One region of the Cellulomonas electrica genome, then DNA from elsewhere that is predicted to be linked to it. Evidence: predicted binding sites of a transcription regulator. Region 1 holds the regulator's gene; the other holds the start of a gene.
What was found. The regulator LexA, encoded in region 1, represses DNA repair genes until DNA is damaged. The targets are predictions, from matches to a motif close to TCGAACANNTGTTCGA.
Positions count from the first base shown of each region.

Region 2: a site for LexA is predicted at 1,669-1,684, ahead of QMF98_RS00130 (replicative DNA helicase). Genes of this name have one in related genera too.

Region 1 is NZ_AP026442.1:2,240,619-2,246,331, forward strand. Features, by position in the region: gene nrdR (transcriptional regulator NrdR) at 1-537, opposite strand, end outside; gene QMF98_RS10350 (LysM peptidoglycan-binding domain-containing protein) at 665-1,108, opposite strand; gene lexA (transcriptional repressor LexA) at 1,396-2,142, shown strand; gene QMF98_RS10360 (L-lactate dehydrogenase) at 2,212-3,216, opposite strand; gene QMF98_RS10365 (ATP-dependent DNA helicase) at 3,303-5,387, opposite strand; gene hflX (GTPase HflX) at 5,475-5,713, opposite strand, start outside.
Region 2 is NZ_AP026442.1:28,227-33,939, forward strand. Features, by position in the region: gene QMF98_RS00125 (branched-chain amino acid ABC transporter substrate-binding protein) at 1-1,063, opposite strand, end outside; gene QMF98_RS00130 (replicative DNA helicase) at 1,717-5,460, shown strand; gene QMF98_RS00135 (YciI family protein) at 5,525-5,713, opposite strand, start outside.

The sequences.
Region 1 (5,713 bases):
CGGCGGCGTCGGGACCGACGGTCGACCGTCGGCCGGGCTCGCAGCCGGCTCCTCCGTCGCGTCGGGAGCCACGTCGTCGGAGTCGTGGTCCTCGTGCGCGGCCCGCAGCACGGTGATCGCCGCCTCGAAGTCCTCCAGGGAGTCGAAGCCCTGGTACACGGAGGCGAACCGGAGGTACGCGACCTCGTCGAGCTCGCGCAGCGGACCGAGGATCGCCAGCCCGATCTCGTAGGCGTCGACCTCGGCCTGGCCGGACGAGCGGAGCGTCTCCTCGACGCGCTGCGCCAGCAGGGCCAGGTCGTCCTCGCTGACCGGCCGACCCTGACAGGCCTTGCGGACGCCGTTGACGACCTTCTCCCGGCTGAAGGGCTCGGTGGCGCCGGACCGCTTCACCACCGCGAGGCTCGTGGTCTCGAGCGTGGTGAACCGTCGTCCGCACTGCGGGCACTGACGTCGACGACGGATCGATGCACCGTCGTCAGACGTCCGCGAGTCCACGACGCGCGAGTCGGGGTTCCGGCAGAAGGGGCAGTGCACAGGGGTCCTCTCACCTGTGCCGCCACCCGGGGGCGGTCGGCGGCACCGTCGAACGACCCCTCCGACTCGTCGGGGTCGCAGGCGACGCTAAGCGACGCCTGCGGGCCGCGCAAGGAACGAAGGGCCGTCAGCCGGCGGCGGGAACCACCAGCTCCTCGCCCGCCACCAGGCCCGAGTCGCCCATCCCGTTCAGCTTCTGCAGCTCGACCACCACGTCCCGGACGTCCTGACCGGGACGCGCGACCGACGCGGCGATGCCCCACAACGTCTCGCCCGGCGTCACGACGTGCCGCTCGACCACCGGAGCGGAGGCGGGTCCGTCAGCCGCTGCCCTGCTCCCCAGGACGCCGACGCCGGCCACGAGCAGCAGCGAGAGCGCCGCCACCACGACGCGCCCCCGCCGGGTCAGCCGCAGCGGCCGCTCCTGAGCCGACCGCTCGTCCGCCGGCGCCGTCGCATCCGGCACCAGCCGGAGGTGCCGCTCCCGCGTCCCTGCGACACCGCGAGGCGCCGCCGCACCAGCCCGGACGGGAACGACCGCCGGACGTGCCGTGACCAGGATCGCGCTCATGCTGCCCACCTCCGTCGCGGGTGGCACCTCGCGGCGCCACCACCGGATCGAACATCCGTTCGTCGAACGTCTGTACGATGTCTACCAGACCCGACCGACATCCGTCGAGACACGCTCGAACAGGTGTTTGAGTCCGGGTGCCGCGGGCCATACGCTCGCTGCACGGCGACAGACCATCACCGACCACTGACACGACCCGCGCGGCGCTGGGACCAGGCGGGACGCGGACGGCGGGGTCGGTGGGCGCGACGGTCCGGCACGCCGCCGGCCACAGGGAGGACAGCGCGGTGACGGACAGCAGGCGGACGGACGAGGACGGGACCCTCGCCTCGGTGCACGCACTACCGGACGGCGCCCCCGACGACGAGGGGCTCACACCGCGTCAGCGGTTGGTGCTGGCGACGATCAAGCAGTCCGTCGAGGGCCGCGGCTACCCGCCGAGCATGCGGGAGATCGGCGAGGCGGTCGGCCTGACCAGCCCGTCGTCGGTCAAGCACCAGCTGACCGTGCTCGAGCGCAAGGGCTACCTGCGCCGGGACCCGAACCGGCCCCGCGCGATCGAGGTGGTCCAGCCCGACGACTCCCGTGCGGTGCGCATCGGGACGGCGGAATGGGCGGCCGGTCTCGACCCCGACCTGCCGGAGCTGGACCGCACCCCCGGGCCGGCATACGTGCCCGTCGTCGGACGGATCGCGGCCGGTGGCCCGATCCTCGCCGACCAGGTGGTGGAGGACGTCTTCCCGCTCCCCCGCCAGGTGGTCGGCGAGGGCGACCTCTTCCTGCTCCGGGTCCGGGGCGACTCGATGATCGACGCCGCCATCTGCGACGGCGACTGGGTGGTGGTACGGCGCCAGCCGGTGGCGGAGAACGGCGAGATCGTCGCGGCGATGATCGACGGCGAGGCGACGGTCAAGACGCTCAAGCGCACGGACGGTCACGTCTGGCTGATGCCGCAGAATCCCGCGTACGCACCGATCCCCGGCGACGACTCGACGGTGCTCGGTCGTGTGGTCAGCGTGCTGCGCAGCCTCTAGCGCGATCGGCGCACGCCAGGACGGCCCTGCGGGCCCGCCGGTCAGGACCGGCGAGCCCGCAGGCGTCGACTAGAACCCGAACTGCCGCGCGACCGACCGCACCGCGTCGGCGGACCGTCGCATGCCCGCGAGCTCGTCGCTGGACATCGGCACCGGCATCCGCTCGCCCACGCCGTCGGCCGCCACCACGGCCGGGACGGAGAGGCAGACGTCGCTGATGCCGTGGTAGCCCTCGAGCAGGGACGAGACCGGCAGGATGCGGTGCTCGTCCTTGAGGATCGCCTCGATGATGCGCGAGCCGGCGAGCCCGATGGCGTAGTTCGTCGCGCCCTTGCCCTCGATGATCTTGTAGGCGGACTCGACCACGTCGCGGGCGATCGCCTCCCGGACGCCGGCGGTCAGCGGACCACGGTCGCCGAAGCCGTTCCAGTCCAGCAGCGGCACCGCGCCGAGGCTCGCCGAGCTCCAGAGCGGGATCTCCGTGTCCCCGTGCTCCCCGGCGACGTAGGCGTGCACGTTCTGCACCGCAACCCCGGTGTGCTGGGCGATGAGGAAGCGCAGGCGCGAGGAGTCGAGCACGGTGCCGGAGCCGAACAGCTGCGACGGCGGCAGGCCGGAGATCTTCAGCGCCGCGTAGGTCACCACGTCGACAGGGTTGGTCACCATCACGTAGACGGCGTTCGGCGCCACGCGGACGATGCTGGGCAGCACCTTCTGCACCAGTGAGATGGTCGCCCCGGCCAGGTCGAGGCGGCTCTGGCCGGGCTTCTGCTTGGCGCCGGCCGTGAACATCACCACGTCGGCGTCGGCGAGGACCCCGATGTCGTCCGAGCCGACGACCTCCGCCATCGACATGAACTGGATCCCGTGCGACAGGTCCAGCGCCTCGGCCTCGACCTTCGCGCGGTTGATGTCGAACAGCGCCACGGTCCGCGCCGAACCCCTCATCAGCGCGGCGTAGGCCATGGTCGACCCCACGGCGCCCGCACCGACGATCGCCAGCTTCGAGGCCCTGCGGGGAGAGAAGACGGTCCCGTGCAGGCCACCCTCGTCGATGTCGTCGCTCTCGCTCACGGCTCCTCCTCGCGGTGCGCCGCGACCTGGCGGCGGCAGCAGGACGTTGGTCACGCCCTGACCGGATCACCCCGGTACTCGGAAGGCTAGTCGGCCGCCGCCAGCCGTTGCAGCGCGGAGAGAGCGACGTCACGCCGGGTCGTCGTCCAGAACGGCGGCATGCTCCTGGTCAGGAACGTGCCGTACCGAGCGGTCGCCAGACGAGGGTCCAGGACCGCCACCACACCCCGGTCGTCGACGGTCCGGATCAACCGGCCGGCACCCTGCGCCAAGAGGAGGCCGGCGTGCGTCGCGGACACCGCCATGAACCCGTTCCCCCCGGCCGCCGCGACGGCTTCCGTGCGAGCCGCCATGAGAGGGTCGTCCGGCCTCGGGAACGGGATGCGGTCGATGATCACCAGCCGGCAGGTGGCGCCCGGCACGTCGACGCCCTGCCACAGCGACAGGGTGCCGAACAGGCACGTCGACTCGTCGGCCGAGAACTGCGCGACCAACGTGGGCAGCTGGTCGTCGCCCTGCAGCAGCACCCGGACGTCGAGCCGCTGCCGCATCGCCTCGGCGGCCGCCTGTGCGGCCCGGCGGGACGAGAACAGGCCGAGCGTGCGACCGCCGGCGGCGCGCACCAACGCCTCGATCTCGTCCAGCTGAGCCGCTGTGGCGGGCTCCCGACCGGGTGGCGGCAGGTGCCGCGCCACGTAGCAGATCCCCTGCTTGCCGTAGTCGAACGGGCTCCCGACGTCGAGGCCCCGCCACGGCTGGGTGGCCTCGTCCCCGTTCGACGACCGCTCCGGGGGGACGCCGGTCTCGACGGCGGGCTGGGCCGTTGCCTCGGGCGGGCCGGTGAGGCCCATCGACCGGGCGACCGGCTCGAACGAGCCGCCGAGCGTCAGGGTCGCCGACGTCAGGACGGCCGAGCGACCGGCCAGCAGGTTGGTGCGGATGAGTCCGTGCACGGCGAGCGGGGCGACGAGCAGCCGCGCCAGGGTGCCGCCGCGACGATCCTCGGAACGGCTGCACCACAGCACCTGCCGGCGGGCGTCCTCCGGGTCGGCCGTCATCCGCTCGGCGACCTCGAAGAGGGACAGCATCGCGGTGCTGGCCATCTTCACGCCGCCGTCCGGGCCGCCGCCCGCCGCCGCGCGGCTCGGGTCCGGCTTCAGCGCGCTGAGCAGGGCGCGGGCGGCGTCCCGCACGGAGCCGACCACGTCACGCACGGCCGGTGGCAGGCCGTCGGCGAACCGTGTCTCCGGCAGCTCGACCAGCGTGGCGGCGAGCGCGCGGCCGGCGGCGTCCAGGTCGGTCGTCGGGACGCCGCCATGACGACGGGCCAGCCGGGCGGCGTGCTCCACGGTCGCCAACGACAGCTCGTCGGTCGCCTGCGCCGTCACCCTGTCCGTCAGCTCGTGCGCCTCGTCGACGATCAGCACCTGGTGCTCCGGCAGCACGTTCGGCGACCCCGACGCCGCGATCCCCAGCATCGCGTGGTTGGTCACCACGACGTCGGCCGCCCGTGCCGCGGCGCGGGCCCGCTCCGGGAAGCACTCGTCGACCATCGGGCACGTGGAGCCCAGGCACTCCAGCGACGTGACGGACACCTGCCGCCACGCCCGGTCGCTCACGCCGGGCACGAGGTCGTCCCGGTCCCCGCTGTCCGTCTCCTGCGCCCACTCCCGCAGCCGCACCACCTGCTCACCGAGGCTCTCGCGGCCGGCCTCGGCGTCGGGCGCCGGGTGGTCGGCCGCGCCGCGACGCTCGCCGAGATCGAACAGGACGGCGGTGTCGTCCTCCGGGTACCCCCCGGCCACCTTGTGCACGCACAGGTAGTTGTGCCAGCCCTTGAGCAGCGCCGTCGTCGGTCTGCGGGGCAGCCGGTCCGCCAGCGCGTCGGCCACCAGCGGCAGGTCCCGTGCGACCACCTGGCGCTGCAGCGCGAGCGTGGCTGTGGACACGACCACGCGCTCGTCGGCCAGCACCGCGTGACGGACGGCCGGGACGAGGTAGCCGAGCGACTTGCCCGTACCGGTCCCCGCCTGGACCAGCAGGTGCTCGCCACGGTCCACCGACTGGGCGACGGCCTCCGCCATCGCGTGCTGACCGTCCCGGCGAGCGCCGCCGAGAGCCGTCACCGCCAGGTCGAGCAGCTCCGCAACGGGGGGCTCGGGGGCTGGCACCGCGTCAGCGTAGTCGCGGCACGCGTCGACCCGTGCCGGTGCCGCGACGAGCGCGGGCGGGCCCGACCGCCGCGTGGGCGGGCTGCATCAGGCGCGACGGACCGCCACCGCGTTCAGCTCACCGGCGAGCGTCGCATCGACCCGGGCGCGCAGCCACGTGCCGTCCGGCGTGTGCTCCTCCGCATCGATGTCGCCGTGCTCGTGCACGCGGCTGACCAGGTCCCCGCGCGAGTACGGCACCACCACGTCGACCGGCACACCGGGGCGCGGCAGCTGGTCCGCGACCAGCTCCATCAGCTCGGCGATCCCCTCGCCGGTGTGCGCCG
Region 2 (5,713 bases), 1.5 Mb from region 1:
AGTAGACGCCGGGGGCGACGGAGAACATCGCCTTGTAGTCTGCCGCGAACTTGTCCGGGGCCGGGCCGCACGGGCAGGTGAGGTAGGCGCCCTTGGACGCGTTGCCTGCCTGCTTGACGAACTCGGGGTCGTTGGTGCCGTCGCCGGAGGCGAACGCCGCGGTCACACCGCCCTGACGCAGCTGGGACACCAGGGGCGCCGCCTCGGCGTAGTAGCCGCCGTAGTACACGGCGTCGGGCGATGCGTCCTTCACCAGCTGCACCGCGGCCGAGAAGTCCTTGTCACCCGTCTTCACCTTGGCGTTGCAGGAGGAGACGGCGACGGAGCCGAGCGTCTTCGCGACGACGGTGGCCAGGCCGATGCCGTAGTCGGAGTCGTCCTGGATCACGCAGACCTTCTTGTAGCCCAGCGTGTCCTTCATGTAGCTGGCGATCGCGCCGCCCTGGGAGTTGTCGTTGCCCAGGCCACGGAAGAAGTTGTTCCAGCCGTTGGTGGTCAGGCTCGGGTTGGTGGCCGAGGCCGTGAGGGACAGCAGGCCCGCCTGGTTGAAGATGGTGCCGGTCGCCTTCGTCTCACCCGAGAACGCGGGGCCGAGCAGCCCGATCACCGTGCTGTCCGAGACGATCTGCGGCGCTACCTGGGTGGCCTTCTGCTGGTCACCCTCGGTGTCGAACTGCTTAACGGTGACCTGGCAGCCGGCGTTCGCCTTGTTGTGCTGGTCGACCGCGAGCTTCAGCCCGTTGAGGATGTTGGTGCCGAGGGCCGCGTTGGGACCGGTGAGGGCACCGGCCATCGCGATCGAGATGTTGCTGCAGGTCGCCTTGCCGTCGCCGGCCGGGTCGGCAGCGGCGCCGCTGCCCGAGGCGGACACCTTCTTGCCGGTCGCGTCCACCTGCACGAGCGGCTGGATGGACAGGCTGCTGGAGGCGGAGCTGCCGCCGGTTGCGCCTGAGGTGCTGCCCCCGCCGCCGCCGCCCGTGCTCTTCGAGGAACAGCCGGCCAGCACGAGGCCGGCGGTCATGACGAGCGCCACGCCCGCGAGCCGCGGTGTCGATCTGCGCATGTGTGCTACCTCCTGGTTGGTCGAGGCACGGCCTCCGTCCCGACCCCTGAGCGTCGGGTTGGCACGCAAGGTAGGCCCGTTGCGTTTCCGTGGAGTTTCCACTTCACACGCAAACGGATCACGAGTCGAGATCCGGAGGGCCACGATGCGATCACGCCCTCGACTCGGGTGACGACGATGGTAGGGGTCAACCGGCCGGGATGCGATGCCTGTTACCGACGCGTCACATCGGACCGCTGCGGCGTCACGGGTGCGTCGGTGCTGGGGACCGGGCTGGGGACGAACCGGACAGCCCGCGTCGGCAGGTGTCCGCAGGCTGTCCACGGTGTGAATCCGAGACCAATTCGTGATGATGGGGATGCGCTCCACAGCCCGTGCACAGCGCTGTCGCAGGTCGCTGACGTGCCGGAAGACGTTCCGGACGGTTGTCCACAAGGCTGTCCACCAACTGTGCACAGCCGCGCCGCCGTGGCTCCACAGGGGGTGTGGACGGCGGTCGTTGAGCGGTGCGGCGGCGGCCGCCTACTCTCGCCCTGGCCCCTCGTGGACGGGCCGTGCGTGCGGTCGCAGGGGGCGGTGTCCGTGAGGATGTCGGTGGCGTCCGGTAGAACACACGTTCGAGAGTGCAGGACGGCGAGCGGGGTGGAGGACCGGTGACCATCGAGGACCTGGAGTACGGCGTGCCGTCCGCGCGGTCGCACGGCGACTCCGGCGACCGGCGGTACGACCCGGCAGACCGGCTCCCGCCCCAGGACCTGGACGCGGAGCGGTCCGTGCTCGGCGGCATGATGATCAGCAAGGACGCGATCGCCGACGTCATCGAGCAGCTGCGCGGCACCGACTTCTACCGGCCCGCCCACGAGATCGTGTACGAGGCGATCCTCGACCTGTACGGCCGCGGCGAGCCGGCCGACGCGGTCACGGTCGCCGACGAGCTGACCAAGCGCGGTGAGATCGGCCGCATCGGCGGTGCGCCGTACCTGCACACGCTGATCGCCACCGTCCCGACCGCCGCGAACGCCGGCTACTACGCGCGCATCGTCCGCGAGCGGGCCATCCTGCGGCGTCTGGTCGAGGCGGGCACCCGGATCACGCAGCTCGGCTACGCCACCGACGGCGGCGACGTCGACGAGCTGGTGAACTCCGCCCAGGCCGAGGTGTACGCGGTCACCGAGAGGCGGGCCAGCGAGGACTTCCTGCCGCTGTCGCAGATCATCGGCGGCACCGTCGACGAGATCGAGGCGGCCGGTCACCGTGGCGAGGGCATGCAGGGGGTGCCGACCGGGTTCGCCGACCTGGACCGGCTGACCAACGGCCTGCACGCCGGTCAGATGATCGTGATCGCCGCTCGGCCGGCCATCGGGAAGGCGCTGGCGCTCGACACCGCGCTCCCGACACCCACCGGGTGGATGACGATGGGCGACGTGCAGGTCGGCGACCTCCTGCTCTCCGCCGACGGCACACCCACCCGGGTGGTGGCCGCCACGGACGTGATGACCGGCCGCCCCTGCTACCGCGTCACCTTCGACGACGGCTCGACGATCGTCGCGGACGCGTGGCACCAGTGGGCGACGCGCACTCGCGCGGACCGGCGCCGCAGCGACCGGGGCCGGCTGGGAATCCGGACGACGGAGGAGCTCGCGGCGACGTTGCGGTGCGCCACCGTGGACCAGCGTGCCAACCACAGCGTCGACACGGCGGCGCCGCTCGACCTGCCGGAGGCCGAGCTCCTCGTCGACCCGTACGTCCTCGGCGTGTGGCTGGGGGACGGCAGCGCGGACGGCGCGCGCTTCGTGTCGGCCGACCCCGAGATCGCGATGGAGATCGAGTCGCGCGGGTACGTGGCCCCCGCGACGGTGTGGTCGCGGGGGCCGGCGGGTACCCGCGGCTACGGGATCGCGCTGCCTCCCGCTGAGCCGTTCGCGGAGCGGGAGTGCGAGGTCTGCGGCGCGCCGGACGTCGAGTGGCGGCTCCGGACCCTCGGCGTGCTGGGGTCGAAGCACATCCCGGCGCAGTACCTGCGTGCCAGCGAGCGGCAGCGCCGCGATCTGCTCGCCGGTCTGCTGGACACGGACGGAACCGTCAACCCGACGGGCAGCGTGCAGCTGACGTTCACGGACGAGCGACTGGCAACCGACGCCCGGGAGCTCGTCCACACGCTGGGCTACCGCAGCGGACTGTCCACGCGGCGGGTGGCAGGGAGCCGCGAGTCCCGCTCCACGGCGTACACGATCACCTTCACCACCGACGACGACGTGTTCCTTCTCGAGCGGAAGCGGCTGGTGCACAAGGACCGGCGGCGGCCCTCCACCCCGCGCCTGAGGCAGCGGATGGTCGTCGCGGTCGACCGGGTCGACTCCGTGCCGGTCCGGTGCGTCGAGGTCGAGCACGCCGATCACCTGTACCTCGCGGGACCGGCGATGATCCCGACGCACAACTCGACCCTCGGGATCGACATCGCCCGGTCGGCCTCGATCAAGCACAACATGGCGTCCGTCGTGTTCTCGCTCGAGATGAGCCGCAACGAGATCACCATGCGACTGCTGTCCGCCGAGGCGCGGGTGCACCTGCAGAAGATGCGCACCGGTCAGATGGGCGAGGACGACTGGGCCAAGGTCGCGCAGACCATGGGCAAGATCTCCGAGGCGCCCCTGTTCATCGACGACTCCCCCAACATGTCGCTGATGGAGATCCGCGCCAAGTGCCGTCGGCTCAAGCAGCGCCACGACCTCAAGCTGGTGATCATCGACTACCTGCAGCTGATGAGCTCCGGCAAGCGCGTCGAGTCCCGCCAGCAGGAGGTGTCCGAGTTCTCGCGTGCGCTGAAGCTGCTCGCCAAGGAGCTCGAGGTGCCGGTGATCGCCATCTCGCAGCTGAACCGTGGTCCGGAACAGAGGACCGACAAGAAGCCGCAGATGAGCGACCTGCGTGAGTCGGGCTGCCTGACGGAGGACACCCGGATCCTGCGAGCGGACACCGGCGCGGAGACGACCTTGGGCGAGCTCTACGCGCTCGGTGCCCGTGACGTTCCCGTCTGGGCCTTGGACGACCGCCTTCAGTACGTCCGGCGCCACCTGACCCACGTGTTCCCGACCGGCGTCAAGCCTGTGTTCCGGCTCACCCTCGCCTCCGGCAAGCGAGTCACGGCCACGGCGAACCATCCCTTCCTCACCTACGAGGGGTGGACGCCGCTCGAGGAGCTGAGCGTCGGGTCGAGGCTGGGCGTGCCGCGGCACGTGCCCGGTCCGGAGCGCACCGCGCACTGGGACGACCGCAAGGTGGTGATGCTGGCGCACCTCCTCGGAGACGGGTCGTTCGTGCGACGCCAGCCCATCCGGTACGCGTCGATCGACGAGGCGAACCTCGCTGCCGTCAGCGATGCCGCTGCAGCCTTCGGCATCACGCCGCTCCGTGACGACTACGCGGCGGCGCGCGTGACGACCCTGCGGCTGCCCGCTCCCTACCGGCTCGCTCGCGGGAAGCGGAACCCGATCGCGGAATGGCTCGACGACTTCGGATTGTTCGGCGCCCGGAGCCACGAGAAGTTCGTGCCGACCGAGGTCTTCCACCTGCCGAAGCAGCAGATCGCGCTGTTCCTCCGGCACATCTGGGCGACGGATGGGTCCGTCACCGTGAACGCCACCGGCCGCGGTGGCCGGATCTGCTACGCGTCGACGTCTCGTCGGCTCGCGGAACAGCTCGCGGTGCTCCTGCTGCGGTTCGGCATCTCGACTCGGTTGCGGACCGTCCGTAAGGCGGGTTACCGCGACGGCTACACGCTCGACATCTCCGGGGTCGACGACCAGCGGCGGTTCTTGCAGGAGATCGGTGTGCACGGCGCCCGCGGAGTGCAGGCGCAGCGACTGCTCGAGATCGTTCGAGAGCTGTCCGGCAACCCGAACGTCGACACGGTGCCCCGTGAGGTGTGGGACGACGTGCGCGACATCCTGGTCGAGCGCGGCATGACGCACCGCGAGTTCGCCGCGGCGATGGGCACCCAGTTCTGCGGCTCGACCCTGTGGAAGCACGCTCCGTCCAGGGCGCGGCTGGGACGGGTGGCCGAGGTGCTGCAGTCGGAGGACCTCGAGATCCTCGCCGTGAACGACCTGCTGTGGGACCAGGTGGTGGCGATCGAGCCGCTCGGCGAGCAGCAGGTCTTCGACGCCACGGTGGTCGGTACCCACAACTTCGTCGCGAACGGCATCGCGGTCCACAACAGCATCGAGCAGGACGCGGACATGGTGATCCTGCTGCACCGCGAGGACGCCTATGAGAAGGAATCACCTCGTGCAGGTGAGGCGGACCTGATCGTGGCCAAGCACCGAAACGGTCCGACGGACACCATCACGGTGGCGTTCCAGGGGCACTACTCGCGCTTCGTCGACATGCAGATGTAGGTGCGGCGGCGGTCGCGATGTCGCCAGGCTCACAACCGGGTGGGGCGCATCAGCCCACGCGCGCTCAGTCCGCGCGGGCGATCACCTCGGCGATGGACCGGGGCGGGATGCCGGATCCCGGGACGATCATGCTGCGCGGTGCGCGCCAGACCGCGTACTCGTGGACGTACTTGCCGGCGACGACAGCGGGGTCACGATCGCCGAGCTCGCGTGCCCGGTCGAGCGAGCACACGAAGATGCTCACGCCGTGCAG